DNA from 3 places in the Arthrobacter sp. BE255 genome. Region 2 is predicted to be linked to each of the others. Evidence: riboswitches for the same ligand, from Rfam matches in the RefSeq annotation. Region 2 holds a riboswitch; each other region holds the start of a gene.
The links. A riboswitch is a leader RNA that binds a small molecule or an ion and turns the genes downstream of it on or off. The one in region 2 is predicted to bind cyclic di-AMP.
Positions count from the first base shown of each region.

Region 1: it holds a riboswitch for cyclic di-AMP, as region 2 does, so the genes downstream of both, J2X42_RS17735 (hypothetical protein) here and J2X42_RS06990 (hypothetical protein) in region 2, are expected to answer to the same signal.
Region 3: it holds a riboswitch for cyclic di-AMP, as region 2 does, so the genes downstream of both, J2X42_RS16865 (M23 family metallopeptidase) here and J2X42_RS06990 (hypothetical protein) in region 2, are expected to answer to the same signal.

Region 1 is NZ_JAVDWK010000011.1:121,150-131,561, forward strand. Features, by position in the region: gene upp (uracil phosphoribosyltransferase) at 1-517, shown strand, start outside; gene J2X42_RS17715 (VOC family protein) at 653-1,039, shown strand; gene J2X42_RS17720 (HAD-IA family hydrolase) at 1,055-1,735, shown strand; gene J2X42_RS17725 (YdeI/OmpD-associated family protein) at 1,716-2,159, opposite strand; gene J2X42_RS17730 (glycosyltransferase) at 2,110-3,021, opposite strand; gene J2X42_RS17735 (hypothetical protein) at 3,169-3,891, opposite strand; cyclic di-AMP (ydaO/yuaA leader) riboswitch at 3,897-4,055, opposite strand; gene J2X42_RS17740 (HAMP domain-containing sensor histidine kinase) at 4,179-5,681, opposite strand; gene J2X42_RS17745 (response regulator transcription factor) at 5,685-6,425, opposite strand; gene J2X42_RS17750 (winged helix-turn-helix domain-containing protein) at 7,087-7,953, shown strand; gene J2X42_RS17755 (histidine phosphatase family protein) at 8,260-8,787, shown strand; gene J2X42_RS17760 (LysR family transcriptional regulator) at 8,765-9,673, opposite strand; gene J2X42_RS17765 (EamA family transporter) at 9,746-10,412, shown strand, end outside.
Region 2 is NZ_JAVDWK010000003.1:136,630-147,041, reverse strand. Features, by position in the region: gene J2X42_RS07015 (LysM domain-containing protein) at 1-153, shown strand, start outside; gene J2X42_RS07010 (protein adenylyltransferase SelO family protein) at 223-1,686, opposite strand; gene J2X42_RS07005 (dienelactone hydrolase family protein) at 2,067-3,044, opposite strand; gene J2X42_RS07000 (ribonuclease Z) at 3,114-4,007, opposite strand; gene J2X42_RS06995 (SPFH domain-containing protein) at 4,161-5,657, opposite strand; cyclic di-AMP (ydaO/yuaA leader) riboswitch at 5,972-6,155, shown strand; gene J2X42_RS06990 (hypothetical protein) at 6,575-7,348, shown strand; gene J2X42_RS06985 (NrtR DNA-binding winged helix domain-containing protein) at 7,379-8,113, opposite strand; gene J2X42_RS06980 (SPFH domain-containing protein) at 8,214-9,242, shown strand; gene J2X42_RS06975 (hypothetical protein) at 9,252-10,151, shown strand; gene J2X42_RS06970 (CPBP family intramembrane glutamic endopeptidase) at 10,197-10,412, opposite strand, start outside.
Region 3 is NZ_JAVDWK010000010.1:144,129-154,540, forward strand. Features, by position in the region: gene J2X42_RS16835 (molybdopterin molybdotransferase MoeA) at 1-1,069, opposite strand, end outside; gene J2X42_RS16840 (DUF6457 domain-containing protein) at 1,066-1,359, opposite strand; gene J2X42_RS16845 (NTP transferase domain-containing protein) at 1,375-2,013, opposite strand; gene J2X42_RS16850 (HNH endonuclease) at 2,045-2,545, opposite strand; gene J2X42_RS16855 (NlpC/P60 family protein) at 2,784-3,530, opposite strand; gene J2X42_RS16860 (NlpC/P60 family protein) at 3,664-4,323, opposite strand; cyclic di-AMP (ydaO/yuaA leader) riboswitch at 4,394-4,556, opposite strand; gene J2X42_RS16865 (M23 family metallopeptidase) at 4,704-5,522, opposite strand; cyclic di-AMP (ydaO/yuaA leader) riboswitch at 5,533-5,776, opposite strand; gene J2X42_RS16870 (metal-dependent transcriptional regulator) at 5,906-6,601, opposite strand; gene serC (phosphoserine transaminase) at 6,880-8,010, shown strand; gene J2X42_RS16880 (DUF3027 domain-containing protein) at 8,161-8,760, opposite strand; gene J2X42_RS16885 (cold-shock protein) at 8,769-9,152, opposite strand; gene J2X42_RS16890 (hypothetical protein) at 9,346-9,579, shown strand; gene J2X42_RS16895 (helicase-associated domain-containing protein) at 9,590-10,412, shown strand, end outside.

The DNA of each region.
Region 1 (10,412 bases), on a different contig from region 2:
CTACGAGGCCACGCGCGAGGTCCGCACCCAGCCTGTCACCATCGAGACGCCGGTGAGCACCACGGTGGGCACGGCCTTCACCAAGCCCACACCCCTGGTGGTCCCCATCCTGCGCGCTGGCCTGGGAATGCTGGAAGGCATGACCAAGCTGGTCCCCACCGCCGAGGTTGGCTTCCTGGGCATGGCCCGGGACGAGGAAACCCTGGACATCATCACCTACGCCGAGCGGCTCCCCGACGACCTCACAGACCGGCAGATTTTTGTGCTGGACCCCATGCTGGCCACCGGCGGCACGCTGCGTGAGGCCATCAAGTTCCTGTTCAAACGCGGCGCATCCGACGTCACCTGCATCTGCCTCCTGGCCGCCCCCGAAGGGCTGGCCAAGCTGGAAGAGGAACTCGCAGACGCCAACGTGACGATCGTCCTGGCGTCCATCGACGAAAAGCTCAACGAGAAGTCCTACATCGTCCCCGGCCTGGGCGACGCCGGCGACCGCCTGTACGGGATCGCGGGCTAGCCGGGCCGAGCCCGGGCCCGCCCGCAGGACCAGTCCGCACCCAGGACCAGCCCGGGACCGTCCGCAGGACGGCGCCCGGGGCGCCGCGAATTTCGGGGGGTTCCGGATTCACCGCCGTCCCGTTAGCCTGTGCGGATGGACTGGAAACTTGAACTCGTTTTTGTGCCTGTATCCGACGTCGACCGCGCCAAGGACTTTTATGTCAACAAGGTGGGGTTCAACCCGGATTTCGACGAGCGGCCCATGGACGGCATCCGCTTCGTCCAGCTGACGCCGCCCGGCTCGGCCTGTTCCATCTGCATCGGCGAGGGCCTCAATGACGCCCCTCCCGGCACGGCCCCGAGCCTGCAGATGGTGGTCAGCGACATCCAGGCCGCCCACGACCACCTCAAGGGCAACGGCGTGGAGGTGAGCGACATCGATATTCAGGACTGGGGACACTTTGTCTACTTTGCCGACCCCGACGGGAACAAGTGGGCCGTGCAGTACATCCCGGGACGCGACGCCCAGGTCACCACCTAGGGCAAAATGGGGAGCATGAACCTCCCCGCGCCTGCTGCCACACGCACGCTCATATGCCGCGCCGTCCTTTTTGACATGGACGGCACCCTGGTGGACTCGACGGCGGTGGTGGAGCAGGTCTGGGGCGAGTTCGCCGGCCGCTACGGCTTGGACATTGCCGAAATCCTCCGCACGTCCCACGGCATCCAGGCAGCCGACACCGTGCGCCGGTTCGCTCCGGCCGGGGCCGACGTCGTCGCGCTCACAGAGGAACTCGGCGCCATGGAGCGGGTGCGGACCACCGGCATCGTTGCATTGCCCGGGGCCGCCGCACTACTCCGGAGCCTTCCGGCCGAGGCCGTGGCACTGGTGACCTCAGCGGACCGGATCCTGGCTGATATCCGCATGGACGCTGCGGGGCTTGCCATGCCGGCCGCCGCCGTAACGGCGGAGATGGTTACCCGGGGCAAGCCCCACCCGGAAGGCTATCTGACGGCAGCCGGCCTGCTCGGCGTGGAGCCGCAGGACGCCGTTGTGTTCGAGGATGCGCCGGCCGGAATCGCGGCAGGGGTGGCCGCGGGCATCCGGACCGTGGCCGTCGGTCCCAACACGGGCCCGCTGCCGGACGGCGTCCTCCATATCCCGGACTACAGGGCGGTCACAGCCGCCATGGAAACGGACACGGCGGGCAAGCAGGTCATTTCTTTCCGGCTTTGAGGTCGGCGACCACTTTCGCGATCCGCCTGGCCCGGGTTTCCGCCGTCTTGGCGTCCCCGAGCGGCTCCACGTACCGGCGCTGCGCGCTGTAGTTCAGCGTGGCATAGAACGCCTGGGCGTGAGGTTCCGCGGCCAGCGCTGCTGCCAGGTCATCCGGTACCTCGATGATCCGAGGCTGCGTATCCAGTTCCACGTCCACCTCGACGGTGTCCCCGGCCGCAACGCCCGTGAACTCCCGGTTGGCGGTGCTCACGCCGACCATGTTCTGCCCGCCCATCACCGCGATGCTGCTCCGGTAGCTCTTGCCGTTGATGGTCACCACGACGGGCGGACGCTTGCCCGCGCCGAGGGCGGCGACAACCTCTTCCGGAACCTCAATGCCTGCCTTGTTGCCGCTGCCCAGGATGGTGGTGGTGAATTTCATGGCCCAAGTATGGCCCGGAGCCGCAGGCCAGGGAAGCCCGGACCGCGGGCACCGGGATCCGGCCGGACCGCAGGTCTCGCCGGAGCCGTCCAGCGTCGCGGAGATAGGCAAGGGCAGTCCGGCTGTAGTCGACGTTGGAATCCGACGCGTCGGTCCATTCCACGGGCACTTCGAGTACGCGCAAGCCGCAGGTGTTGGCCAGGACCAGCAGTTCGGTGTCGAAGAACCAGGATCTGTTGGCGGTGTGGGGGAGGAGGCGCCGGGCGGCTTCGGACCGGATGGCCTTTGCGCCGCATTGCGGATCACTGAACCGTGCGCCGGACACGGACCGGAGCACCAGGCTGAGGCACCGGGGGAGGAACCCGCGCCGCAGTGGGCCCGACGCCGGATTGCCCCTGCGGGCGCCGGTCGCCACATCTGCCTGTCCCGTGAGCAGGGGAGCCAGCAGCGGGTCCAGCGCCGATGGCTCGAGGTCCAGGTCAAGATACGCCAGAACCGGCGACGGCGACGCGAGCCAGACAGTGCGCAGGGCATTTCCACGCCCTGCCTCGCCCAGCCGGACAACGGTCACGTCGCGCAGATCCCGGGCTATCCGTTCGGCGATCCTCAAGGTCCCGTCCGTGCTGGCGTTGTCAGCGACCGTGATCCGGAACGAATGCGGGAAGGCGCTGCCGAGATGCCGGTGGAGGCGCCGGAGCGCGGCCTCGAGGCTCTGTTCCGCGTTATGGACAGGGACAGCCACCTCTAGGACAGGGACTCCGGGCAGGATCTCAACAGGGTGGCAGCGGGAGTCGGCTGCCGGCGTCGCGGGCAAGGGTCCGGTCCGCTGCGGTGCGCGGTGTGCCTGGCCAATAGGTGTCATGCATCAAGGATGGCGTTCGGTGTTGTGAAGGCTTTAGGCCATGGCTGTGAAGCTGCTGTGGAGGCGGCGACGCCAAAAGCAGCAGGCCCTGAACCGGGGGGATTCAGGGCCTGCTGCGTGCTTTGGCCGGAAGCCGGAGAGGCCGGCTTAGTACCAGTTGTGCGACAAGTGGAAGTTCAGGGCACCGCACGGTGACTGGTAGCGCTCCTGGATGTAGTTCAGGCCCCAGTTGATCTGCGTGCGGTAGTTGGTGAGGTAGTCCGCACCGGCGCTCGCCATCTTCTCGGCGGGCAGCGACTGGACGATGCCGTAGGCACCGCTGCTCGCATTGGTGGCCGTGGTGGTCCAGTCGGATTCCTTGGTCCACAGCGTCTGCAGGCACTGCATCTGGTCAGCGGACCAGCCATAGCTGGCGAGCTGGCCGGCAGCGTATGCCTGGGCTCCGGCCGGATCATTGACGGCCACCACGGGGGCAGGCGCCGGCTCGGGAGCAGGTGCCGGCTCGGCGGCCTGCGGGGCAACACTGATCTCAGCCGGTGCGGGCGCCGGGGCGGGCTGCGCCTGGATTTCGGCCTTTTCGAAGCTCAGTTTGGACTGGATGTCGGCGGCAGCTGATGCTGCGGGCGACGGCTGGGTTTCGCTCGCGGCTACCGGAAGGCTGGACTCGGAGGCCTGGCCCGCGGCACCCACGCCGATAAGCAGGGCACAGGCAGCGGTGAACATGGCTGCACGGCGGCCCAAAGACGGAATTTTAGCCAGCCGGGACGTGGCCGTTGCAGGTGCCGGTGCTTCCGCTTCCGGGAGCCTGCGGCGGCCGTGAGGTTTGATGGACCCGCTCTGCGGGCGTGTTTCTACCTTAAATTCAGACATGATGGATCGCCTCTCACACCTGCGGAGTTAGCTGTCGGGTTCGGATGAGGGCATCCGGCCACACGGAAACATCACGTGCTGGCTTCACCCCAAGGGCATCAAATGCCCGGGACTCTGGGTCCCCCGCCTCTGCCTGGTCAAGCGGAATCCGGGAAGCGGCAGAGCTTGGCGTCCTCCGGACATGCGGACCAAAAGGGAACCGCACCCAATCGACGGTACAGGAGGTTGGAGCTTAAGTCACATTTTGGTAACAGAGATCACGACGCCGGTGCGTTGCCTTGCATTGATCACGCAACCACTGGAAGGCGCAGCGCGAACTCGGTCCGGCCGGGCCGGGACGTCACCTCCACGCTCCCGCCGTGGGCTTCCACGATGGACTGGACAATGGACAGGCCCAGGCCGCTGGTGCCTTCCGACGCCGCGGCTCCGGCAGACGGTGCCGCGCCCGTGCGCGCGGCGTCTGCGCGGGCAAACCGGGCGAAAACATGGTCCACGAATTCGGCCGGGATCCCCCCGCCGTCGTCCGTCACAGACACCACGGCACTGCCGTCAGCCGACCTCATCACGGCCGTGGTCACCGTAGTGCCGGGAGCCGTGTGCTTGCGGGCGTTGGAGAGCAGGTTGACCAGTACCTGGCGCAGCTGGGAGGCGTCGCCGTTGACCGCCAGTGGCTCGTCCGGAAGTTCCAGGTGCCAGTTGTGGTCCGGTGCGATGACTTTCTCGTCGCTGACCGTCTCGACCACCAGTTGCGTGAGGTCCACTTCGCTGAGTTTCAGCGGCTGGCCCTCATCCAGCCGGGCAAGCAGGAGCAGGTCCTCCACCAGGGTGGTCATCCGCTCGGACTGGCTTTGAACCCGGGCCAGCGACTTCCGCCCATCCGGGGTGAAATTCTCGGTCATCCGCATCAGCTCGGTGTAGCCGCGGATCGCCGTCAGCGGGGTGCGCAGCTCGTGCGATGCATCGGCAACGAACTGCCGCACCTTGGTCTCGCTCCGCTGCCTCGCCTGCAGCGCGCTGGCCACGTTGTCCAGCATGAGGTTCAGCGCGTGCCCCACGCTGCCCACCTCGGTCCCGGGGTTGGAGTTCGACGGCGGGACGCGCACCGCGAGTGCCACCTCACCGGCGTCCAGTGGGAGCCGCGAAACGCGCGTAGCGACTTCGGACAGCTGCTCCAGCGGCTGCATGGTGCGCCGGATCAGGATGGTCCCGGCCAGGCCGATCAGCACCAGCCCGCCGAGGGAAACAAACACAAACGTCCACACCAGGGAGGTGAGCGTGCTTTCCTTCCCGGCGAGCGGAAGCCCGGTCACCAGGACATCGCCGTAGTTGGTCTGCACCGCCACCAGCCGGTAATCGCCGTTGGAGAGTGTCCTGTCCACCGGGATGGAGTCCTTCTGGAGCGCAAGCAGGATCTCCTTGTCCTGGGCGGACAGGGGGGAGCGGGTGGTGTCGGAGGCCAGGAACCCGGCACTGTTGACCTGGCTGTCCAGGATCCGGGCGTTGAGAGTGCCCACGCTCTGGCCGCGGGAATCGAGCGGGTCAGGCCGGCCGTTGAAGCCACCCAGCGGCGGGCGGCCGGGGTCGTTGGAACGGGAGGCGGCCTGGCTGAGCTGTTCGTCGAGCTGGCGGGTCAGGAACGAATCCATGGACGCGTAGCTGAACAGGCCCACCGCTCCGCAGATGGCCACCAGCAGGGCCATGGCCACCAGGACGAGGCGGGTGCGCAGGTGCCACGTGGACGGCTTGAGCCAGCTCCGGCCGTGTGTGCGCGCAACACCGGAAAGGGACACGGCCTAGTCCGCCGGCTTGATGACGTATCCGGCGCCGCGCACGGTGTGGATCATGGGCGGATGCACGGCATCGACCTTCTTGCGGAGGTAGGAGATGTACAGTTCCACGATGTTGGCTTGCCCGCCGAAGTCGTAGTCCCAGACCCGGTCCAGGATCTGCGCCTTGCTGATGACCCGCTTGGGGTTCTCCATGAGGTACCGGAGCAGCTCGAACTGGGTGGCGGTCAGCTGGAGCTGGTCGCCTGCCCTGGTCACTTCGCGGGTGTCGATGTTGAGGACGAGGTCGCCCACCACCAGTTCCGCGGTGTCCATCGCCGCCACGCCGGAGCGCTGGACCAGCCGGTGCAGCCGGAGCAGGACCTCCTCCATGCTGAAGGGTTTGGTGACGTAGTCGTCGCCGCCGGCGGCCAGGCCTACGATCCGGTCCTGGACAGCGTCCTTGGCAGTCAGGAAGAGCGCAGGTACCTCCGGCGCGAACGCACGGATCCTGGTCAGCAGCTCAACGCCGTCGAACCCGGGAAGCATCACGTCAAGGACCAGGACGTCAGGGCGGAACTCCTTGGCGAGTTTCACCGCCTCCGGGCCGTCCGCGGCAACGGCTACCGACCAGCCGGCCATGCGAAGCCCCATGCTCATCAGTTCGGAAAGGCTGGGCTCGTCGTCGACCACCAGGGCGCGGATGGGGGAACCGTCCGGGTGGGTGAGCTGGGGAAGGTTGTTGGTCATGGAGTGCGAAGTGGCCATGGGACAACTCTCCGATCTGTCGGTTAGCCCGCGCTATGGGCTTCCTGTGCGCGGGCTGTGAATCCCAGCCTAGCGAGCTGGAAGGTCCGCAACGGCGTTCTGCCTGCACCTCTGTGAGGGGTTGCGGCCCTTCCGGCGACAGATCGGCGGGAAAATTTTTTGTCCGGATGGCGGAGGAGCTGGACATGACGCCAAACCAGGGGACGTGTTTCAGCAATTCCACCGCTGGTGAATCCAGATGGCGTATTCGGAGTCTTCGGCGAAGATTATTCGGGAAAAGAGGTTTTCCAACCAATCGTTCTAGAAAACACCTGTTATTTTATTGATGTCCCAGAATCGTGATCTGAACCACATTCTCAGAATTCGTCTCACTATGCGGAACGATGCGCCCATTGTTACTTGCAAGTTGTCATTGTTACGTTGCACACTTCAATTGTGAACAAGAACTCAACAGCACCTGCAGCCGCAGAATATTGGCCCAGCACACCCGCTGCTGCCGACATGCGCTGTTGTCGAATGCACGCCTGACCTTCATTACCCCACGAAGTTCCTAGGCATTCGCCCCCCAGCCCAGCGTCGGGCGCCCCTCCCCAGATCTCATTGCGGGGAAACCAAGCATTCGAGCCGCGATGACGGCCATTCACATTGAGGTAAGCAATCCATGTCAGTTGCATCCGGATACGTCCACATCTCTGTCCGAAACGCCAGCAAGGCCGCCCAGCCCTCCGGCCTCCGCCAGGGGTTCGGCGCCCGCCCGGCGTTCGCTCCTGCCGCACCCGGCACCAGCTTCCCTGCCCCCGGCTACGCGCCGCAGGGCTACAACCCCAACTCCTACGGCCAGCTCCGCGCTGTCCAGCCCGCCGACGCGGCGCCTGTCACCGCGCCCACACCGGTAGTGGCGGGCCCGAACACCGTCCGCCCGGTGGCCAATGACAACGTTGCCCGCGGCTTCGTCCTCTACATGGGCATCGATGAGGAAACCGCAGCTGCGGCCGGGACCTCCATCGCCAAGCTCGCCCAGGAAATCCGCGCTTACGCCCAGTCCCTGGTGACCGGCGCCGAAAGCTACGCGGCCGTGGCCGTCGCACCGGCCAGCACCCCCGGTTCCGCGCTCGACGTCGTCCGTTCCACTTTCGGTGACCCCACGGTGAATGCACGCCAGCGCACCGAAACCGCACGCCAGCAGCAGGCCCAGGATCCGCGCCCGTCCGGCGTCCTGATCGACCTCGCCCGGCGCGAAGTCCACCTGGACGGCGAATCCCTGAACCTGACCTTCAAGGAGTTCGAGCTCCTGAACTACCTCGTCGAGAACGGAACCCGCACCGTGGGCCGTGACGAACTGCTCGAGGGCCTCTGGCGCAACGCCGAGGAAGTTCCCAACGAGCGGACCATCGACGTCCACATCCGCCGCCTCCGCTCCAAGCTGGGACGCCTCGCCAACACCGTGCGCACCGTCCGCGGCCAGGGCTACCGCTTCTACGAGCACCCGGAAGTTGTTGTCTGGGCCGCTCCGGAATACTCGATCTAGTCTTTACCGCGCACGAAAGCGGCATTTCGCCGTGCCTTAGACACCTCCTTCGTTCCTCAGTCGGCGATGCGGCACTACGCGAAATGCCGCTTTCGTGCGTCCGGAGTCTGTGAGTATTGGCCTCCGCGGCGGATCGGGACGCCTTCGGTGTCAAGGGGAGCACGCTTTGGGCTTCCCTGTCCTCGGCCGGGCCTGCCGTTCCGGGTGTCCGGGTCTTTCGTGCGGCCTGAACCGTGCTCTGCGTGACGCGTGCGCTGCTGTCCGACGGCGGCGCTGCGGGCGTGTGTGGGCGCTAGGCTTGGGGGCATGAGTGACCACCACATCAAACGCCTGGTGATTATGCGCCATTCCAAGGCCGACTGGCCGGGCGGGGTCGCGGATCACGAACGGCCGCTGGAAGAGCGAGGGCACCGCGAGGCGCCCCTGGCGGGGAGGTGGCTGCTCAAGCACGGCATCGTCCCCGACTTCATCCTCTGTTCCAGCGCCCTCAGGACGCGCCAGACGTGCACGTGGGTGTGCTCAGAACTGGGGGACAAGGCGCCGACGCCGAAGCTCGAGGACGGCCTGTATGCCGCCTCTGCGCTGCGCATGCTCACAGTGGTCAACCATGTGCCGGACACCGTCACCACGCTGATGCTCATCTCGCACATGCCCGGGGTCCAGGACCTTGCCATGCACCTCGCCTCGCGGGACTCCGACCACGATGCCTACATGGACGCCGCCACCAGGTATCCCACCAGCGCGCTCACGGTCCTGGAAACCGAAAAATCCTGGGCCGAACTCGACGGGCAGGACGCCCGGATCACCAAGTTCAAGGTTCCGCGCGCGCACTGACCTCACGCAGCAGCCCGGCCACGTATTGGATGCCCGGGCTCGCCGTCATGGTCCGGCGGTAAACCATCCCCACCTGCCTGACCTGTGCGGGGTTGACCAGGGGCACGGTGATTACGTCCGGGGGCAGTGCGGGCCGGCCGAGCCGGGGAACCAGCGCCACCACGGCTCCCTGCTCCACCAGGGCAATATGGGTTGCGAAGTCGGGATCGTAGACGCGGATGTCCGGCACCCGGCCAAGGTCGGCGAAAATCCGCAGCAAAGCCTCGTTGCAGATGGCCCCGTGCGGGGTGCTGATCCACCGCTCATCCACCAGGTCCGCCGGTTCCACCTTGCCGCGTCCAGCCAAGGGGTGGCTGCGGTGTACCAGCAGGTCCGCCATGTCCTCGCACAGCCACTCGAGCGTCATATGCTCCGGAATCACCAGCGGGACGGAGTTCCAGTTGTGCACCACCCCCAGGTCCGCTTCACCGTTCGCCACGCGTGCCACGGCTTCCCGCGGATCCTCGGCCAGGACGCTGACCTCCAGGTCCGCGCCGGATGAAGCCAGCCGGCCGAGCAGCGGCCCCACGAGGCCCCGGCAGGCCGTGGAAAAGGAAACAACCTTCAGGTGCCCGGTCGGTTTGGCCGGATCCGCCAACAGGGTGGACTCCAGTTCCTCAAGCTCCGACAGGATGCGCCGGCCGTAGGCGGCCAGGGTCAGCCCCCGCTCAGTCAGAAGCACTCCGCGGCCGCGGCGTTCCAGGACCGCGAAACCGGTCTGCTTTTCCAGCTTCTTGATCTGCTGCGAGACGGCGGAAGGGCTGAAGCCCATGATCTCGGACGCTGCGATGACGGACCCGTGCTGCTCGATGGCCGCGAGGGCCCGGAGCGAACCGATTTCAATCATGAAGCAAATGTATATGATGATGCGTTGAATTCAACGCTGGTGCTTCATTGGCACGTCTGCCAGAGTGGGACCGTGAACCTCCGCCACTCCCTCCTCGCCGCCCTGGTCGCCGTCCTTTGGGGCCTGAACTTCGTAGCCATCGACTTCGGCCTGCATGCCAACGGCCGCGAGGTTCCCCCGCTGCTGTTTGTGGCCATACGGTTCGTCCTGGTGGTGTTTCCCTGGATTTTCTTCATCCGGAAACCGGACATCAGCTGGAAGGCGATCATCGGCGTCGGTCTCTTTATGAGCGCAGGCCAGTTCGGGCTCCTCTACCTGGCCATGGCGCTCGGCATGCCGGCGGGACTCGCTTCCCTGGTGCTGCAGGCGCAGGTGCTGCTCACCGTGCTCCTGGCCGCCGGGTTCCTGGGGGAGCGGCCCAGCCGCCGCCAGCTGGCCGGCGTCGTCCTAGGCGTCGCGGGACTGGCGGTGGTGGCCGTGGGCCGCAGCGCCGTGGCCCCGCTGCTGCCGCTCATCATCGTTCTCGGCGCTGCGCTGTCCTGGGCCGCCGGCAATGTCATCGCCCGCCAGGCCAAAGCCGCCTCAGGGCTGGGGCTGGTGGTCTGGTCCGGCGCCGTCGTGCCATTGCCCCTTGCCGCCCTGTCGTTGCTGGTAGACGGTCCGGACGCCGTGCTTGGCACGCTGGCCGACCTGCAGCCTGCCACGATCCTCAGCGCGCTGTACACCGCCATCTTCGCGT
Region 2 (10,412 bases):
ACTCCTGCCGCTGGTGACCTGGTCATCACGGCCGGCCATGTGGGCGTCTACGCCGGAAACGGCCAGGTTGTCAGCGGCGGCGTGGACGGCTACAAGACCGAAGTCCACTCACTCAGCTGGCTGGCCGGAGCGTCCTTCGTCCGCGTAGCGTGATCCGGCCGTGCACGACGGCGGCGGGCGGCACCCAGCCGCGCGCCGCCGTCGTCCATCCCTTGTGTTCGCTCAGGTCCCGCAGAAGGTCCGGTAATTCCCGAAGTCAACCGGCGCGGGACCGGCGTAGCGTTCCAGGCCGGGACGCTCGGTGTATGGGTTCGCCAGGACGTCCACCAGGCGGCGGAACGGGTCCAGGTCGCCTGCAGTAGCGGCGGCCAGAGCCTCCTCCACCAGGTGGTTCCTGGGAATGTAGGCGGGGTTCACCCGATCCATCAAGCCTGTGTCCGGTGCCAGGGCAAGCCATCGTTTGGCCCATGCATCGAATGCTGCCGGGTCCGCGAACATGGCCCGGACAGTGTCAGGCGTGCCCCGGGCTGCCGAGCCGAGGCTCCGGAAGAACGAGGTGTAATCAATCTGTCCTTCCTCAAGCAGTGCCAGCAAGTCGTTCACCAGTAGGGATACTGCGTCGTCGTCCGGTTCCGCGGCCAGCCCAAGCTTGGATGTCATCCCGGCGGACCAGGCCGCGCTGTACAGCTTCCGGAACCCGCCCAGGGACTCCACTGCGAGCGCAACCGCCTGTTCCTGGTCCTCATGGAGCAGGGGCAGAAGGGCCTCGGCCAGCCGGGTGAGGTTCCATTCTGCAATGTGCGGCTGGTTCGCGTAGGCGTAGCGTCCGCCCGCGTCGATGGAGCTGTAGACCGCACCGGGGTTGAAGGCATCCATGAACGCGCAGGGTCCGTAGTCGATGGTTTCGCCTGAAATGGTCATGTTGTCCGTATTCATCACCCCGTGGACGAAGCCCACGAGCATCCACTGGGCCACCAGCGACGCCTGGGCGGCGATAACGGCATCGAACAACGCCAGATAGGGCTGCCCGGCCTGCGCGGCGTCCGGATGGTGGCGGCTGATCGCGTGGTCGGCCAGGCGCCGGAGGAGTTCGGTGTCACCATTGACGCGGGCGAACTGGAAGCTGCCCACGCGCAGGTGGCTGCTCGCAACGCGGGTGAGCACAGCCCCGGGAAGCATGGTTTCGCGGCGGACGGGGCGTCCTGTGGCCACAACGGCGAGTGACCGCGTCGTGGGGATGCCCATGGCGTGCATGGCTTCACTGACAATGTATTCGCGCAGCATCGGACCGACGACGGCCAGGCCGTCACCGGCGCGGGCGAAAGGCGTACGGCCGGAGCCTTTGAGATGGACATCGCGCAGTCGCCCGTGGACGTCGGTGACCTCGCCGAGCAGCAGTGCGCGACCGTCGCCCAGCAGCGGCGAGTACCCGCCAAACTGATGACCGGCGTAGGCCTGGGCTACCGGGGTGGCGCCTTCCGGGATCCTGTTGCCGATCAGCATCAGCGTCCCCTCGGGCGTCCGCAGGGACGACGGATCCAGGCCCAGTTCACTGGCCAAGGCTTCATTCAGGACGAGGAGCTCCGGTGCCGGCGCTTCCTCCGCCTGCCACGGAACAGCAAGCTCCTCGAATTCCCGGGCGAAGCGGCCGTCAAAGGTGAGCGTTGCTGGGGTTGTGGTGCTCATGTTTCAAGACTACCCGTGCCGGCGGCGGCACCGGCGGCGTAAAATTTCGGTACCGGTTCATCACTGCCCCGGGCAGTGACGGTCATGGAAAGGTCGCGGTCGCCATGGTCAGGAATCCCTTCGGGCATCATCAGCAGGAAGACAAACGGTCGGCTGATTCAGCTCACCGAAGCCATCGGTCCTGGCTGAAACGGGAGGACGCAGGGTTTGAGCACGGGCGGAGCAGCCTGTTCTTCCTGGCCCATGACCTTCCCCAGCCTCCCACCGTGACGTGCATCCAGGGACACGAAATTCCGGACGGGCAAACCACGTGCGATCACGGGCATCCCATCGGATAACGCCCGTTTGCCCGGTACAGCAGCGTCCTTGCGTGTGACCCCTCAGACGTGCTGCTTGAACCACGCCAGGGTGTCGTTCCAGGCCGCCGTGGCCTGAGCCTCGTTGTAGCGCCCGCCGGTGTCGTTGTGGAATGCGTGGTCCACGCCCGGGTACACCGTCAGCTGGTGCGTCACGCTGCTGGCCGCCAGGGCGTCCTTCAGTGCCGGCATGGCCCCGGTGATCCGCTGGTCCAGCTCCGCGTAGACACCGAAGACGGCCGCCTTGATGGCCGGGACCTTGTTGAGGTCCGGCGCCGGGCCGTAGAACGCGGCAGTTGCCTTTAGCCCCCTCAGCTCCGTCGCCGCCTGCCAGGTGATCCCGCCGCCGAAGCAGTACCCGTTCATGGCGATCCGGGCCGGGTCCACAAAGTCCTGCGCCGCCAGGTAGTCGAAGGCGGCAGCGAAATCGGCCACATGCCGTGGGGCGCCCGCACGGGTCAGGGCCCCCGGAACGGCATCGGCATCCAAGGCCGCCGTCCCGCCTTCCCTGCTCAGGAGGTCCAGAGCCAGCGCGCTGTATCCGGCTGTGGCGAAACGCCGTGCCACATCCTGGATATGAGGGGTGACCCCCCGGTTCTCATGGCAGACCAGCACCGCCGGACCAGCCGCTCCCCCGCCCGGCCGGGCAAGGTAGCCGCTGATCCCGGTGCCGCTGGAGGGGAACGTGACCATCGACGTCGTCAGTCCCGCCGCGCCCTCGGGAACGGACAGGGGACTCTTGGCACCAGGGACTGCACCGGCGGCCGCGGTGCCGTTGCCCGCCGTCGACAACGACGGGGCAGGCGTGGGCATGGGGTCGCCGCTGCGCGGGACTTCTTCGGGGGTGCACCCGACAAGAAGCATCGCGGCCGAGGTGGCGGCCATGCTTCCGGTGATGAATGCGACGCGCCGGGTAAAAGTGCGGTGGGTCATGTCCCCGGCGCGGTAATCGTCGAAGAATTCCTCGATCAGGTACTTCTCAAACTTGCCAAGCTGGATCATGGGAGCCTCCTGAAGATGCCAACATCCTCCTCCGGTGGCCCGGACCGGGCAAGGCCTCCCTGGCCTCGCTTAACGCAGCGGCCGGCGCCTGGGCACGGTGATCCGGTCCAGGTCATTGGCCGCCACAACCGTCGCCGTACCGGCACGTTCCCGCGCCTGCTCCGCGAGCGGTGTGACGTCGTCGCCATACCGGGAGGAGAAGTGCGTGAGGACAAGGGTGCCGACGGCGGCGCTGGCCGCCAGCTCCCCTGCCTGCCCCGCGGTAAGGTGCCGGTACTCCGCGGCGAGCCCGGCGTCGTCGTTGCTGAACGTTGACTCCGCCACGAGCAGATCCGCACCGTCGGCCAGTTCCTCCGCGCCGGCGCAGGGTGCCGTGTCCATCACAAAGGCGAAGCGCTGGCCGGGCCGGGCAACACTCACATCCTCAACGCGGACGCGTCCCAGGCGGCCGTCACGCTGCAGCCGGCCGACGTCGGCTCCCGTGATCCCCTCCGCGGCGAGCCGGTCCGGAAGGAAGGTGCGGCTGTCGGGTTCGGTGAGCCTGTAGCCGTAGGTTTCGATGCGGTGCTTCAGCGGGTGCACCTCCAGGCCGGGCGCGACCGTTCCGGCGGCGCCATGCGGATGAAGCCGCAGGTCGATACCGGGAGAACTGACGGCCACCAGGGCGCGGACCACCTCCTCCCCGGACACCGGATAATGCAGGTGGACCGGATGGGGCACGCCGTCCAAAGCCATCCGCGACAGCACTCCGGGCAGGCCAAAGCAGTGGTCACCGTGCACGTGCGTGAGGCAGATGCGGGTGATCCGGGTGGCCGATACTCCGGCGTGCAGCATTTGGCGCTGCGTTCCTTCGCCAGGGTCGAAGAGGAGTCCGTCGCCGTCCCACCGCAGCAGGTAGCCGTTGTGGTTCCGGGAGCGGGTCGGCACCTGGGAGGCAGTGCCGAGGATGACGAGTTCACGCATGGAAACGAGTCTCCCACTTTGCGGGCCGGCACGCGGCGGTCCTGTCGCCCGGCACCTGGACGCCAAAACGCCGCGGACCAGTCATCGTTCCGCGGCGTTTTGTTGATTCTGTCCGGAGTTTAGCCGGCCGGCCTGTCCCTCAGGCCGGCACGGTCACTGCGCTCCGGATTCTTCTTTGACGGCGCCGTTTCCGGTGGCCCTGGGGCCTGCGACGGGGGTTGATTTGCCGAAGCCCTTGAGCATTTCGATCACGTCGAACCCGGTCGTGTCCTTGAGCATCTGCGCAGTCTGCTGCACGCCCGAGGAAACATTCTTGCTGACCTGCCCTGCGCCGTCGTTGGAAATGACGGTCATATTGCTGATGGCGCTCATCGGCGCGGCGATTTCCCGGGCGATGGAAGGCAGAACCTCCAGAAGCTTGTTGAGGATTGCTGCCTCGTTGAACTCGCTGTACGCCTTGGCCTGGGCCTCGATGGCTCCTGCTTCAGCCGTGCCGCGAAGGCCAATGACATCAGCTTCGGCGATGCCTTTGGTCTTGGTCACTTCGGCCTCGGCAAGGCCGCGGGTCTTGTTGATCTCGGTCTCGGCGTTGCCCTTGGCGGTGTTGGCTGCTGCCAGAGCCTTTGCTTCGACCTCGTTGCCGGCAGCCTTGAGCTTGCGGGTTTCGAGTTCCGCGGCGGCTTCAACCTTCGTAGCTTCCGAGATCCGGGTACGGCGTGCGAGGTCGGCAGCTGCTTCGGTTTCAACCTTGTACTTGGCAGCGTCGGCGGGTTTGCGGACCTCGATGTCGAGTTCCTTTTCGCGAAGTTCTGCCTGGCGTGCCACAACCTGCTGGTTCTTGAGGATAATCGCTTGCTGCTGGTCGGCGTGGGCAAGGGGGCCCGCGGCGTCAGCCTCTGCCTGGCGGGCATCCGTTTCCTGCTTCAGTTCAGCGCGCCGGAGGGCCAGCTTCTGCTCGGCTTCAGCCGTTTTCTGGTCCGCGAGCGCCTTCGCTTCCGCGGCTTCCCGCTGGGAGTTCGCTTCAGCGATGCTGGCGTTCCGTGCCACCAGGGCGGCCTCGGGGCGGCCAAGGTTCTTCAGGTAGCCGCCTGCGTCGTCCACAGACTTGATCTGGAAGGTGTCGATGACCAGACCCTGGTTCGTCATCGAATGCTCGGCTTCTTCCTTGACGGAGGCCGCGAACTGCGCGCGGTCCTTGATGATCGCGTCAACGCTCAGGGTGCCCACAATCGAACGCAGTGAACCCGACAGGGTTTCCTGCGTGTAGTGATCGATGGCGTCCTGCTGGTCAAGGAAACGCTGGGCTGCCTTGCGGACAGAGATCTTGTCACCGCCGACCTTTACCTGGGCAACGCCGGCCAGCTTGAGCTGGATGCCGTTGTTGGAGATCGCTTCGATGGTGACTTCAACCTGACGCGACGACAGCGAGATGTGGCTTACGCGCTCGGTGATCGGGTTAACGAACGCCCGGTTGTTGATGATGACACGGGACTGGTCATCGGACGTTTCATCGGTTGTGTTCGGATCGCTCTTACCGGTGATGAGCATGGCCTCGTTCGGCTTAGCGAACCGGATGCTCGAAGTGTAGAAGATGAATCCCGCGATGAGCAGGAGGGCAAGTGCGCCCCCGCCGATCAGCATTACTGTCATTGTTCCCCCTGTTGATGTGTCAGATCGCGATGGTTGCCGCCGATCCTTGGACCCGGCGCCTTGGGGGACGCAGCACCGCTGAAGCAACCCGGTGACGTCCCCCATCGCACCGTGTTCCATCAAACCTTACGTCCAGTGGACGATCCAAAGCTCGGCCGGCCTACCGCTGCGCCTTGGCCTGTCAGCCGATACCCCTGGGCAATCGAGGGCGGACACAAGGTAACTCGCGGCACGGATCATTCCTGTTACCTAAACGTGACTTAACGGACGGGTTCGTGTACGGTCTTGGGGTGGCCCATCTGGATCGGGCTGCGTCCGGGCTGACGCCGAGCTCTGCCACATCCCGGACTCCCAACACATTAAGGCAGAGACGGGGGACCCACAGTCTTCGGGCCGCTGCCCAGCGGTCCTTGGGGTGAAGCCGTCACGTTTAACGTGCCGGCCGGTTGACCTCCGCCGAACCCGACAGCTAACTCCGCAGGCGTTGAGAGGCAACCATCATGTCCCGTTCGCTTGATCAGTCGCGCCCTTTTCGGACCGGGCGGCACCGCGCAGGTGCTGCGCCGGTCATCACCACTCCACTCACCCCCGCAAGTTCCGACGCCGAAGTGCCACATACCGGGCATGGTTCCACCGAACCGGCGTCCGCCCCGCTGCGACGACGCAGGGACAGGCGCCCGGCCATCGACGTACCGCCTGCCCCGGAATCAGGACGTCCCGCGGAAACTGCGTCTCCTGCAACCGAAGCCATACCGGCAATAGCCCCCATGGGTACCGCTCCGCAACGCCCACGGAGAGCCGCAGGCCGGGGCGGCGCACCAACAACAGCAGTTAGCCCCCAGGTAGCCGCTGCTTTCAGCTCCGATGCCCGGGCCATCCTGAAGAGAGCCGCTTCGGTTCGCGTTATCGGTCATCGAATGGCGATAGTCGCCGGCTCCCTTGCCGTGCTGCTTGCTGTCGGCACAGCCAGCCAGGCTACCGAGCTGCCCTTCTTCGGCAAGGAGTCGTCCGCCCAGGATGCTCCCGGCGCAACGGACGCGACTCGTGCAACGTCGGGAGCGCAGCCCACCTACGCTAATGGACGCGTGACTCCTTCGGGCGCACCGGGCACCCCGGCAGAGGCTGCCCCGGGCACCGGTAACGTGCCCGCCGCGTCGGATCCCAATGCCTCGTCTGTGCCAGCCGTCGCCGACCTCCCCATGCCAGTGGACGCTCCCACCCTGGCCGGAATTCTGGCTGACTCCCCCGCCGCAGTTCCGCCTTCACCGGGGCCCACTGTGATCCTTCAGCCGCCGGTTATTTCAGCGGCAACAACTGCTCCGCCAGCGTCTCCGGCAGGGGCCGCACCAGCACCCACGACGACGCCACCGGCCACCCCAACCACACCCACACCCACACCCACACCCACGCCAGTGGCCGCGTCGCCCGCCCCCTCGCCCACCGGTACCGCTGCCCCCTCCGATGAAGGGGATGACAACACCGACGAAGCAGTCGATACCCGCTCATATGCCAGCGCCCGCCTGGCGTCCTATGGATGGGGTGCAGATCAGATGACTGCCCTGAACGCGCTCTGGGACACGTCGGCAAAGTGGCGGCCGAGCCAGGTTGACCGAGGATTGGGCTACATCAAGGAACGCTATGGTTCGCCGGAAAAAGCCCTGGAATTCCGCGCCGAGAACAACTGGTACTGACCCTGGCAACTCCCCTTCACACCGGGGGAATCAGTCCCGCGGTCGCATCAGCGGCGGGTTGAGTACGGCACGCGCCGGCTGTCCGGCAGCCGGCCTGGCAGCTTCAGCCAGCCGGTAGAGGGCGGCAGGACGGCCGGCGTCGCCGGCCGTCATCCGCCCGGTATCTTCCAGGAAATCAGGCGTTCCTGTGGCCTTGCGGTGGAAGTTGCGGGGGTCAAGGCGGGTGCCCCAGACAGCCTCGTAGACGGCGCGGAGCTGGGCTATGGTGAACTCCTTCCCACAGAAAGCCGCCCCCAACGGCGAGTATTCGAGTTTTGCTTTCGCCCGCTCCAAGGCGTCACGGAGGATCCGCTCGTGATCAAAGGCGAGCTTCACTTCGCCGTTCATGACCTTCCTGACGGGGTACCAGGCAGCATGTGCGGCGTCGCTGCCAGCCGCCAGAACCGGAAAGTCCGGAGCGAGCAGCAGGTGGGCCACGGTGAGCACGTCCCCGCGCGGGTCGCGTCCCTTGGGGCCATAGCTGCCCAGTTGCTCCAAATGCCCTGGAAGATGCCCGACGCCGGTCTCCTCAGCCAGCTCCCGGCCCGCAGCATCCAGCAACTCCTCACCGGCCAGGACGAAACCGCCCGGCAGGGCGGGCTGGCCGCGGAAGGGATCTATCAGGCGGGTAATCAGCAGGACATTCAGGGTGCCGTCGCGAACGGTGAGGGCGACGACGTCGACGGTCACCGGGAAGCGCGCAGGAGCCGTGCGGGGTTCAGCCATGAAGCCATCCTAGATATTTATCGTCACCTTGACAATAAAGCCTCGACGATCCTACTGTCTAGTTATCGTCATAATGACGAAAACATAGAAGGAGAAGCTCATGGCAAGCATCAAGCGCTACCCCTGGATCAGCCACTTCCTGGGCAGCCCTACGGGATACGTCGTCCACCTGCAGCAAGGCCAGGTAAGGCACCAGGGTGTGGGCCAGGCGTTCTGGTTCCGGCCTGCGAACTCCGTGCTCAGCGAGGTCCCCGTGGATGACCAGGAACTGCCCACCCTGTTCCACGCCATCACCCGTGACCACCAGGACGTGAGCGTCCAGGCAAACGTGACCTACCGCTTCGTTGACCCCGTGTCAGTGTCCAGCCGCCTCGACTTCGGCCTCCAGCCGGCCGGTTCAGCTCCGGCCACGGGACGCGAACAGGTGGCCACGATCATCGGCCAGCTGTGCCAGAGCCATGCGATCGACCAGATCGCCACCACCACCCTCTCCGAAGCCCTCGAGCGCGGCGTCAGCCAGCTCCGGGCTGTCCTCACCGAAGCGCTCCGAACTGACGCGCGGCTCCTGTCCACCGGCATCGAGATCCTCGGGGTCCAGGTCCTGGCGGTCCGGCCCGAGTCCGACGTCGAACGTGCGCTCCAGACACCCGTCCGCGAACAGCTCCAGTCCGAGGCAGACCGGGCCGTGTACGAACGCCGGGCGGTCGCCGTCGAGCGTGAACGGACCATCTCCGAAAACGAAATGGCGAGCCAAATTGAACTGGCCACCCGGCGCGAACACCTGGTCGCCCAGGAGGGCGCCAACGCCCGGCGCCAGGCCGGGGAAAAGGCCGCCGCCGGCCTGATCGAGGCACAGGCTGCGGCCGAACGCCAAGTCATCACCACCTCCGCCGAAGCAAACCAGATCCGGCTGGTGGGCGAAGCGGCCGCGGCACGCGAAGCAGCCACCATGGAGGTCTACCGGGGCATGGAGCAGGCCACGCTGCTGGCTCTGGCGCTGCGCGAGGCTGCAGGATCGCTGCCCAACATCGGCAACCTCACCATCACCCCGGACCTCCTGAGCGGGGCACTGGCCGGGCTGTTCAGGGAGGCTCCCGTGGCCGGGACGCCGACGGCCATCACCAAGTAGGGACGCATCATGGCAACCCCGCGCATCGTCATCGTCCACCGCCGGACCGAGCTCCAGGAACTGCTGGACCGGCACGCCACACGCGGCCAGGCCGAATTCTTCCTCCGCACCAGGGGCCGCAGCATCCAGGACGTCCAGGAGCGGCACGACAGGCTCACCGCTGCGGTGGCCTCCCTGCGGACCGCAGTTCCCGCCGAATGGCGCCGTGCCGAAGTGGAACGTGCGGACCTCAGCCGCTTCCTGCTCGCACCGGAGGACATCATCGCCGTGGTGGGCCAGGACGGGCTGGTGGCCAACGCGGCGAAATATCTCAATGGCCAGCCCGTCATCGGCGTCGACCCGGAGCCCGGAATGAACCCGGGCGTCCTGGTCCGGCACTCGCCCCAGGCTGCGGCAAGGCTCCTGCAGGACGCAGCGCTGGCTGGACCGGCGGAGCGGCTGCGGTGCCATGAACTCACCACAGTGACGGCGCGGCTCGACGACGGCCAGGAACTCTCCGGACTCAACGAGATCTTCATCGGACACGCCTCACACCAGTCGGCCCGGTACCGGCTGACAGCACCGGACGGGCGGGCCGAGCGCCAGTCCTCCTCCGGCCTGATCGTCTCCACCGGCACCGGCGCCACGGGCTGGTGCGCATCGATCGCCCTCGAACGCGGAGGACGCCCCCTGCCGGGGCCGACGGATTCCCGGCTGGCTTGGTTCGTCCGCGAAGCATGGCCCTCCCCCATCACCGGAGCCTCATTGACCGAGGGCTTGTTGGCCGCTGGCGAAACGCTTCGCGTAACTGTTGGCTCAGACCAGCTCGTGGTGTTCGGCGACGGCATGGAAGACGACCGTCTCACAGCGTCCTGGGGCCAGGAAATCACGGTCCAACTCGGTGGGCGTCCGCTGCGGCTGGTGGCGTAGGCCCTGCAGCCCACCCCGGAGGGGACGTATCCTCCGGGGCCAGGCTCAGTAAAGGAAGATCGGTAGCCAGTCGCGGTTATGGGCGTGCACCAGCGCGAGGAACAGGACGAAGTCGAAAAGCAGATGCACTGACACAACGTAAGTAAACGACTTTGTCAGTTTGAAGGTGTAGCCCTGCAGCAGCGCGAACGGGAACGTCAGGAGCGGACCCCAGGCCGTGTAGCCGATCTCCCAGAGGAACGACGAGAAGATCACGGCTTG
Region 3 (10,412 bases), on a different contig from region 2:
AGGGCATTTCCTGGACCGCCGGCATGGACCCGTGCCCGAGGGCCGCGAGCAACGGGGCACCCACTGTGGACAGTGCCATCATGGCGGCCAGCGGGTTGCCGGGCAGCCCGAGGACAAACCGGCCGTCCGGCAGTTCCGCGAGGACGGCCGGGTGGCCCGGACGCATGGCGATCCCGTCAATGACCAGCCGGCCGCCCAGGTCGGCGACGGCCTGGCGAAGGTGGTCGGTTCCGGAGCGGCCGGTGCCGCCGGTGGTGATGACGACGTCGGCAGGCGGGACGGCGGGAACCTCGCCGCCGGGCTCGGCCACGTCTTCCAGGGCTGCGAGCCATTCCTCGTAGGAGTCGCCGATCTTTTCCTGCCCGGCGGGGATGCCGCCCAGCATGTCGACGACGGCGGCCAGCTGGGGGCCGAATGTGTCACGGACCTGCCCGGGCGCCGGCATCCCGTGGGTCACCACCTCGGATCCGGTCAGCAGCAGTTTCACCACCGGTTTGCCCTCCACCAGCAGGTCATCGTGGCCGGCCAGGGCAGCCACTGCGAGGTGCGCCGGGTTGAGGGTGGCTCCTGCCTTGACCAGGATGTCGCCCATGGACGCTTCCTCGCCGGCTTTCCTGATGTGCTGGCCGTTCTTCGGTTCGCCGGGGCGTGCGCCGCCGCCGACCATCAGGACCGGCAGCCCGTCGTCGTCCTTGCCCAGGACCGCGCTCTCGCTGCGGAGTACAGCTTTGGCCCCGGCTGGTATCAGCCCGCCGGTGACGATGGGGCTGGCCTCATGCGGCGCCAGCCGCTGGCCGGTCTCGGCCAGGATCCAGGGGCCGGTGCCGTTAACCGCCCAGCCGTCCATGGCGGACGAGGCGTAGTGCGGCATGTCCTGGAGCGCGGTGATGTCCCCGGCAAGGGTCCGGCCAAGGGCCTGCTGCAACGGGACCCGCCCGGCCGGTATCGGCGCGGCACAGCCGAAGGCAGCCTGGCGGGCTTCCTCCCAGGTATGGGCGAGGTGCCTGGCGGGTTCGTCCTGCGTGTCCTGCTTGGGTGCGTCGTCGTTGTCGCCGGGGGCAGCCGTCATTCGCCGGGGGTCCCGGCGGAGGCAGAATCGTAGTCCGCGGCCAGGGTGCGGGCCACGTCCATGGCCGCCGACATGGACGCGGCGTCCGTGGCACGGCCCGAGCCTGAGGCAAGTCCTGCGGCAAAGCCCGCAATAAATGTGGTCAGCGGCGCGGCCGGCCGCACCACCGAATGCGCAGCCACTCCGGCAAGCGAAAGGATGGCGTTAACGTCTACCTGGACGTCTTCGAGCTCGTAGGCCTGAAGGAGCGCCCTGCACCATTCTTCCAGCGTCTCATCCTGGCTCTTCACTGACTGCCTCCCAATTCAACTGCGGCCACGCAGGTCCGGAACCTGGTCATGGTCCCGGCCGGCCACTCCAAGCGCGGCGGCATCATCCCAGGTATCCACGTCATCAGTGGAGCCCGCCGGGACGGTGACAAGCTGCACGTCCAGCCTAGCAAGGAGAGCGGACACAGAGCCGTTCATTAAGGCACCGCGCGAGACCAGGTCCTGCACCGAACGCTGCAGTGCCGCAGTGCTGTAAAAACCCACGAGGGGCTGGCGGTGTCCGTCCGGCGAGACGGCCATGGCGCCGTCGCCGGGCCGAAGGGCCAGACGAAGGGTCTGGACCGCAGCACCCACGTTCGGCATGTCGCAGGCCAGCAGCAGGGTGAAGGGCGGACGCGGCCCGTCCGTTCCACCGAGCGCGCCCAGCCCCGCGGCAATTGCCGACGCCGGTCCGGCAAACGGCGGTTCCTCCCGGCAGGTGATCACTCCACCGGGCAACCGGCCCGGGTCCGGGCCCACCACCACGGCCGAACGCGCGCCTGCCGCCGCGGCCAGGGACCGCTGCAGGAGGGTGGCGCCGTCGTACGTCAGCGCCTGCTTGGGCACGCCACCCAGCCGCGACGAGCGGCCACCCGCCAGGACGACGGCGTCGAATTCGAAGGCATCAGAAAGCACAATCCCAGCCTAGCGGGCCGGGAGGAACTGGTCAGGCAGCTTTTTCAGGCAGGAGGAAGGGGTCCCACGCGGGCGTGGGCTTTTCCAGTTCCTTGATCTGCCAGATGGTGCCGTGCGGTGGTTCCGGGATGAAACGGAGCTTCCAGCCCATCTCCCCCGGTGTGTGGTCACCTTTGACGTTGTTGCAGCGCAGGCATGCAGCGACCAGGTTTTCCCAGGAATCGGCGCCGCCGCGGGACTTGGGCTGGACATGGTCAATGGTGTGCGCCGCTTTGCCGCAGTATGCACACCTGTGCCCGTCCCGGCGCAGCACTCCCCGGCGGCTCACGGCAGTGGACTGGTTGTATCGGGGGCGGATGTAGCGGTTCAGGAGGATCACGGACGGGCGGCCCAGAATCTCCTGCGGCCCCACTACAGGGTCCTCGCCTTCCGCTACAACGCTTGCCTTCCCTGTGAGCACAAGGACCAGCGCCCGGCGGAAGGTGATTACCGCCAGCGGTTCATATCCAGCATTCAGAACGAGAGTGCGCATGCACGTACCTCTTCACGGCCGCACCCGTCAGGGGCGCGAGGGCCGGCTGCCCCCGGCATGTCCGGGCTATGGATCGACACCACAAGAGTAAACAAAGAAAGCCGGGATCAACTAATCCGCGGTTTTGGGGTGTGCCCGTGTCGACGGTCCGCTGCCGGGGTCGTGACGGCGAAGAAGCCGTTAAAGCAGAGGACCCCCGCCGTAGGGCGGGGGTCCTTGCGAAGCGTTGCCGTGGAGATTAGCGGACGCGGATGAAAACCGGGCCGGAGCCTACGTTGGCGCTGAAAACAACGGTCTGGTTGCCGTTGTAGCCGCCGTGCACTGCCTGGCCGTTGCCGGCGTAGACAGCGATGTGGGCAACGCCAGCGCCGCCGTCGGCGTAGTAGATCAGGTCGCCGGGCTGGGCCTCGGCGGCGCTCACGGTCTGTCCCAGGGACAGGTAGCCGGCGGGCCAGTCGTGGAAGTTGATACCCACGGCAGCCAGGGAGTTCGTCACCAGCATGGTGCAGTCCTGCATAACGCCGAGCTGCGCGTAGGCTGCGGACAGGATGGCCTGGCCCTTGCTGCTGGCAGCAACCGGGGCCTTCGGTGCTACGGCTGCGGCTACCTTGACGGTGGCAACAGCCTGGGCTGCGGGAGCCGGAGCCTCAGCTACGGGCTCGGGTGCTTCCACGACGGGAGCCGGCGTGGTGGTCACGGCGGGCTTCTCGTAGGAGATGGCAATGGTGGAAGCGGCCGAGATGACGGCCGGAGCGGAAACCTCAACCTCAAGGTTGGAAGCGGAGGCGGATTCACGCTGGACGTTGGTGTCTGCAGCGTTGGCTGCGATACCACTGGTCAGGACCAGGCCGGAGGCAGCAGCGATAACCGCGGCCTGGCGACCCATGCCACCGGCGTTGTCGCCGACGGCCTTGGCAATGACAGCCAGCGAGTTGGTCTTGGTGACCTCCGCGCGGTGCCGTGCAACAGTTGCACGTGTAGTCATTATTTCTCTCTTTCGTTTTCCTTAGGACCGCGCAGGCAGGCCAAGGGCTGTGGGTGCGCCGGCATCTTGGGGGTACGCCGGCACACCCCGAACGGGGATTTAGCGAAAAGTGTTCTAGCGGGGAAGGGTTCTTCTACTTCATGGTGTAGAAGGATCCGCCGCCGGTGGAGGCCACGGAGTGCAGCAGCGTTCCCTGTGACGGGTTCAGGGCGCTGATCATCATGCCGTTGCCAACGTAGATGCCTACGTGCGCGCCGCCATTCTGTACAACGAGGTCACCGGGAGAGGGTGTTGCGGTGGGCGTCATGGCCGTCCAGGCGTTGACACGCGGAATGCTGATGCCGGCCTGGGCGTAGACCCACTGGGTGAATCCGGAGCAGTCCCAGCCGCTGGGAGAGGTGCCGCCCCAGACGTAGGGGTGGCCGATGCCGGTGTAGGCGATGGCTGCCAGGCCGGATGCGGCCGCAGAGGATACGGCGTCCGTCAGCTTGCTGGCTTTGGTGGCCGTTGCCTCGGAAGTCCGTTCCGTGTCAGTGGACTGCGCACGGACCGTTTCGACCTTCGGGGCCGGCGTGGTCTTGACCACGGGACGCTCGAAGGAGACGGTGGCCGTGGGGGCAGCGGTGACGGCAAGGGCAGTCTGCGAGCCGGACTCGGTGGATGCGGATACGCCGGCGGTGGTGTCCGCCGCGTTGGCCGGAAGCCCCATGCTCAGGATCAGACCTGATGCAGCTGCGATGACAGCAGCCTGGCGACCTACGGTCCCGGCATTCGCACTGACAGCCTTGGACACGGGGCCCAAAGGGTTGGTGCGAACCGTTTGCGCGCGGTGACGCGCGGAATTATGGCGTGAAGACACGAAGGTAGCCTCTCCCAATGCCTACGAGGTGAGCTGTCGGATTCGGATGGGAGTTCACCCGGCCACGCCGCTTCCTAGGAAGCTTTGCGACTTAACCCCAAGGCCTTCAGACTTCGAAGACCAAAATTGGTTCCCCCGCCCCTGCCAGACGATGTCATGCGAACGGACCTTGAGCGGTGGCAGAGCTAGGCAATCCACTCAAGAACGTCAACTTCGGAAAAGTTGACGCACGTTAGACGTTACAGGAGTTCAGATCGAATGTCACATTCAGGTCACGGGATGTCACGCGAATGTGAGAGCTTGCCATCATTTGGCTAGAGCCAGCCGGTGGGGTCAACGACTTCACCGTTGACCTGGACCTCGAAGTGGAGGTGGCAGCCGGTGGAGGCTCCCGTGGTGCCGCTGAGCGCCACCACGTCGCCGCGGCTGACCGTCTGGCCAACCTTGACGTTGAACGACGAGAGGTGGTTGTACGTGGTTTCAAGGCCGTTGCCGTGATCCACCACCACGCGGTTGCCGCCGCCGTACTGGTGCCATCCGGCGAAAGTCACGGTGCCGCTGGCTGCTGCCAGGACAGAGGTGCCGCACTGGGCCACGTAGTCCTGGCCGCGGTGGAAGTCGCCGGTGCCGCCGGTGATGGGGCTGACGCGGTAGCCGAACGGCGAAGCGGTGACGAGGCTGGCCAGCGGGGCGCCCAGGCTGCCTGCGGATGCGGCCCTGGTGATCGAGCCCGCGGACTGGGCGCTCAGGAGCTGCTTGAGCTTGCCGTCGGGATCGCCCTGGGTGACCACGGAGGAGCGGCTGAAGTCGATTCTTGCGGCTGCTTCGGCGGAGATTTCAGGCTGCGGAGCTGCGGAAACAGCCGACGCCTGCTGGCCGGCGTCGGGAGTGGCCAGCACGGGGCTGGTGGCCGGCACCGTGACAGTGAGCACCAGGCCGGTGGCGGCAAGGGCAATGCCTGCCTTTTGGCCAACGCCGCTGGCGGCCGCGAAATCGGTGATCTGCCGGAAGGGGCCCCGGCGGCGGCGCGCATCGCGCTGTGGATCCCGGGGCCTGTCCGCGGCCACTGCTGCGGCAACGCGGGGCGCTGCTGCGGGGCCTGCCGCGCGGCGGCGGCCCCTGGAATTCTGCATGGTCAAGAACGGTTCCTCTCTGGATAGCCTGCGAAGTTAGCTGTCGGATTCGGGTCAGAGAGTTCAAAGACCCGGTCCGCCGTAAGCAAGCTTCGGCGCAGAGAGATATCCCGTAGGATCCTTCGCTGGAAGAGGCTTGCTGCTGACGGACTTCACCCCAAGGCGGCCTTGCGACCGCCGGTTGTGGTTCCCCCGCCTCTGCCAGTTGGTGACTCGTACTCCGATCTGCTGGCAGAGCTCGGCTCCAGATCAGGTAACGCTTTTGTATCGACGCTTGGCGTTAACTATAGGCGATTAAGCCGGACAGTAACAATTCCGTTATCTTTGCGTAAACCCCAACGAATGGGGTAAATACGCCGTTCAGCGCCTCCCCTGAACAGGCGTCAGGCGACGGATACAAATACGTGCGCGGCGACTTCCGGCGGGAGCTCCAGCGCCCCTTCGATCCCGGCCACCCGGACCGAGATGTAGTCGCCCACGCGCTCCAGCGAGACCGCGGCACCGGGCCGGATCCCGCCCTCGTCAAGCTGGATGAGCAACTCCGGCTCCACCTGGATGGGTTCCGCCAGCCGGCTGACAACCACGCTGGAGCCCGGGCCGTAGCCCTTCATCGCTTCGAGGAGATTGATCACGCCGTCCGTAAAGGGCGACGACGCCTGGCCGCCCAGCGCCGCGAGGCCCGGAATGGGATTGCCATAGGGGGATTCCGTGGGGTGGTTCAGCAGTTCGTAGATGCGCCGCTCGACGCGTTCACTCATCACGTGCTCCCAGCGGCACGCCTCGTCATGGACGTAAGCCCAGTCCAGGCCGATGACATCCGCCAGGAGGCGCTCCGCGAGCCGGTGCTTGCGCATGACTTCCGTGGCCCGCTTACGGCCTGCCTCTGTCAGCTCCAGGTGGCGGTCTCCGGAGACCACCACGAGGCCGTCACGTTCCATCCGGCCGATGGTTTGGGACACCGTGGGACCGGAGTGCCGGAGCCGCTCGGCGATGCGTGCGCGAAGAGCAACGATGTTCTCTTCCTCAAGCTCCAAAATGGTCCGAAGATACATCTCCGTGGTATCGATCAGATCCGTCATCCAGCTCAGCTCCTCGAGCGCAGTACCTTGCGTTGTCCCACCGTATCGCGTACCGACAGCGACGTAGTCCGTTGAAAAGCTTAGCCTATTTTGAGTTTGTCCGGATAATTCCTGGGCTGCCGGAGGCTTGTCTCAATGGCTGGACTATGACGGTGCCGGTTCCCGCCCAATCGGCGGTTCAGGCAGAATAAGGGAGGTCCGTGTTGCAGCCATCGTCGACTGCCGGCCATCCCACCGTCCCGGACGTGAGTTACGTCCACGCCGAAATTGGAGCCCCTGTGAGCGAAACCAGCATCACTATTCCTGCCGACCTCCTGCCAAAGGACGGACGGTTCGGCGCAGGACCTTCCAAGGTCAGGCCGGAACAGATTGAAGCACTCTCAGCCGCGTCCAAGACCATCCTGGGCACCTCCCACCGCCAGGCCCCGGTCAAGAACCTCGTCGGTTCTGTCCGCGAGGGCCTCAGCCAGTTCTTCCGGGCCCCCGAGGGCTACGAAGTGGTACTGGGCGTCGGCGGCTCAACCGCGTTCTGGGACATTGCCAGCTTTGGCCTGGTGGAAAAGAAGGCCCAGCACCTGTCCTTCGGCGAATTCGGCTCCAAGTTTGCCTCCGCCACCAACAAGGCGCCGTTCCTGGACGCCTCCTCCATCATCAAGTCCGAGCCCGGAACCCGCCCCGTTGCCCAGGCCGAGGCCGGCGTGGACGTCTACGCCTGGCCGCAGAACGAGACCTCCACTGGCGTGTCCGCGCCGGTTAAGCGCGTGTCCGGAGCCGACGACGGCGCCCTGGTCCTGGTGGACGCGACGTCGGCCGCCGGCGGCCTGGACGTGGACGTTGCCGAAGCGGACGTGTACTACTTCGCTCCGCAGAAGAACTTTGCATCCGACGGCGGCCTGTGGCTTGGCCTCTTCTCCCCCGCCGCGCTGGAGCGCGCCGCCCGGGTCAAGGCAAGCGGCCGCTGGATCCCGGACTTCCTGGACCTGCAGACGGCGATCGACAACTCCCGCCTCAACCAGACCTACAACACACCGTCGCTGTCCACCCTGGTGACCCTGGACTCCCAGGTGCAGTGGCTGAACGCCAACGGCGGCCTGGACTTCGCGTCGGCCCGCACGGCAGACTCCGCCGGCCGGATTTACTCCTGGGCCGAGGCCTCCGACTACGCCACGCCGTTTGTGGCCAAGGCCGAGGAACGCTCCAACGTCATCGCCACGATCGACTTTGACGACTCCGTGGACGCGGCTGTTGTTGCCAAGGTGCTGCGTGCCAACGGCATTGTGGACACCGAGCCCTACCGCAAGCTGGGCCGCAACCAGCTCCGGATCGCAACGTTCGTGGCCATCGAACCGGCTGATGTCACCGCATTGCTGGCCAGCATCGACTTTGTGGTGGGCGAACTGCGCAAGTAACTTCCCGCCACACCTCATCGATTGCTCCAACAGCGCCCTTTTGGGAGTGCTAAAGGGCGCTGTTGGAGCAATCGACGGGTAGGCGTGGCAGGGGCGTTAACGTTCGACGGCGCCGTCCGGACCTTGGTCCTGGCGGCGCCGTCTGCTGTCTTACTCGGAGTCTTCGGCAGGCTCTTCGGTGTCCGGCTCGTCCGTGTCCGGCTCTTCGGTGTCCGGCTCTTCGGTGTCCGGCTCTTCGGTGTCCGGCTCGTCAGTGTCCTGCTCTTCGGCGTCGGACACTGCCTCGACGCCGGCTGCCCTATATCCGGCGTCCAGCGCCTCCTCGTCCTGGGCGTCCTCGGGGCGTACGCGTTCAGCCCAGGGCACCCACTCGGGGGCAAGGATGGACTCCTCGGAGGGCAGCAGGCCAAGCTCGCTGATGGTGACCACCTTGGAGCGCGAGTTCCGGGTCAGGACCGCGAACCACTGCCACCCCTGGTAACCGGGCAGGCGCGACTCAAAGAGATGCGTCACCAGCCGGTCGCCTTCACTCTTGGCGCCGAGGTGGGTGCCGATGGTGGACGCCGGCGTGATGCCTTCGACGGCGGAGCGGGCCACATCAACCGCTCCGGCAAGGAAGGCATCCGGTTTGCCGATGCGCCAGACGGGCACACCCGCAGGGCGCTTGGTTTCGACCGCCGCGGCCGTGACGGCCGGGGCCTTCACCTGCTCCGTTGCCGTTTGGTCCGGCTGTTCAGCTTCCGGGTTCATCAGCAGGCCTAAACGTCCAGCTCGTCGGCAACCTTACGCAGGGCTGCGGCGATGGCCTTGCCCTTGTTGCCTTCCGGGTACTTGCCGGCGGACAGGGTGCCGGAGAGGTTGTCCAGCACGCTGACGAGGTCCTGCACCAGGGGTGCAAGGTCCTTGGCGCTGGGCCGCTTGGCCTTGGCAATGGACGGCGTCTTGTCCAGGACGCGGAGGCCCAGGGCCTGTGCCCCCTTGCGGCCGTCGGCCACGCCGAACTCCACCCGGGTTCCGGCCTTTAGCTCGGTAACGCCCTCAGGGAGCGATGATTTGGGCAGGAAAACTTCCTGGCCGTCCTCGCCCGCGAGGAATCCGAAACCTTTTTCCTTGTCATACCACTTGACCTTGCCGGTAGGCACGTAATCAACCTTCTTCGTTCTGACGTCTTGAGACACGGCCGGCAGTCACCGCATCCGCATTGATATGCGGGTTCAGGGTATGACTGCCCGGGCCGAGTTGGTCTGTTGCTTCAAGGTTATCCTGCCGCGCGCCCGAATCCTGCTTTACGGCCTTTATACGAACGCCTGCCGAAGGACTGTTAGCGTTACGTCCATGACACCCTCGCGTTACCGGCGCCTCCTGATGATCTGCGCGGCTGCGGTCGCCCTGCTCTCGCTCGCGGCAGTGGGCGCTGTGATGGCACTGGCCTTTGCCGGTTCCGCCGCCCCCGTGTGGGTCACCTCCACCGCCCTGTACGGCCTGCCGGTTGCCTTCCTGCTGATGCTCTTCCTGATCCTGGACAGCGTGGCAGGGCGGCGCCGGGCAGGAAAGCCCGGCGGGCGGTAACGTTGGACTGATGTCCCTTATCCGCGCGCTGAGCAAAGAGCTGGAGGCACGCAGCGACGAGTCGTTGCGTGCGCTGTTCGCCGCGCGGCCGGACCTCATTTCGCCCGCAGTTCCGGACTTTTCCGCGCTGGCCGCGCGTGCCAGCGCCAGGGTCAGCGTGCAGCGTGCGCTGGAGCGCCTGAACAAACCACAGATGCAGGTCCTGGAAACGCTGCATCTCTGCACCAACACCGACACCGCACACAGTGCCTGCGCGGCCGGCCTGCGGAAATTCATCCCGGGCGCGTCGGTGGCGGCCATTGAGCGGATCCTGGCCTCCCTGCAGGAGCTCGCGCTCGTGCACCGGGCGGAACCTCCGCACGGCACCGCCCCCACGGGCCACCGCCAGCACTTCTACCTCCCGGTGGGAACACTTCGGGATGTTGTGGGCATCTACCCGGCAGGGCTGGGACGGAGCTACACGGAGCTGGTCCGCCTGCAGCCCGCGTTCGCGCAGCGCGTGGTCCAGCTGGTCGCCGAGCTGCACCGCAGCGGGGTGGCCGTCCAGGAGGCCACCACGCCCATGGAGGCGGCGCTTGCGCTGCAGCACTGGACGTCCTCGCCGGAGGCGCTGCAGGGCATCCTTGCCGGCGCTCCGGAACGTACGACGGCGTTGCTCGCCCGATTCGGGAACTGGGCCATGGGTGCCGTCCCCCAGGCACAACGGAAAGCCTCCGTGGCCACCGAAGCCGCCGACGTCGGGCCTGTTGACTGGCTGCTGGCGCGCGGCCTGCTGGTGCCCCTGGACGCAGCCCACGTGGAGCTGCCCCACAGTGTGGGTGTTTCCCTGCGGG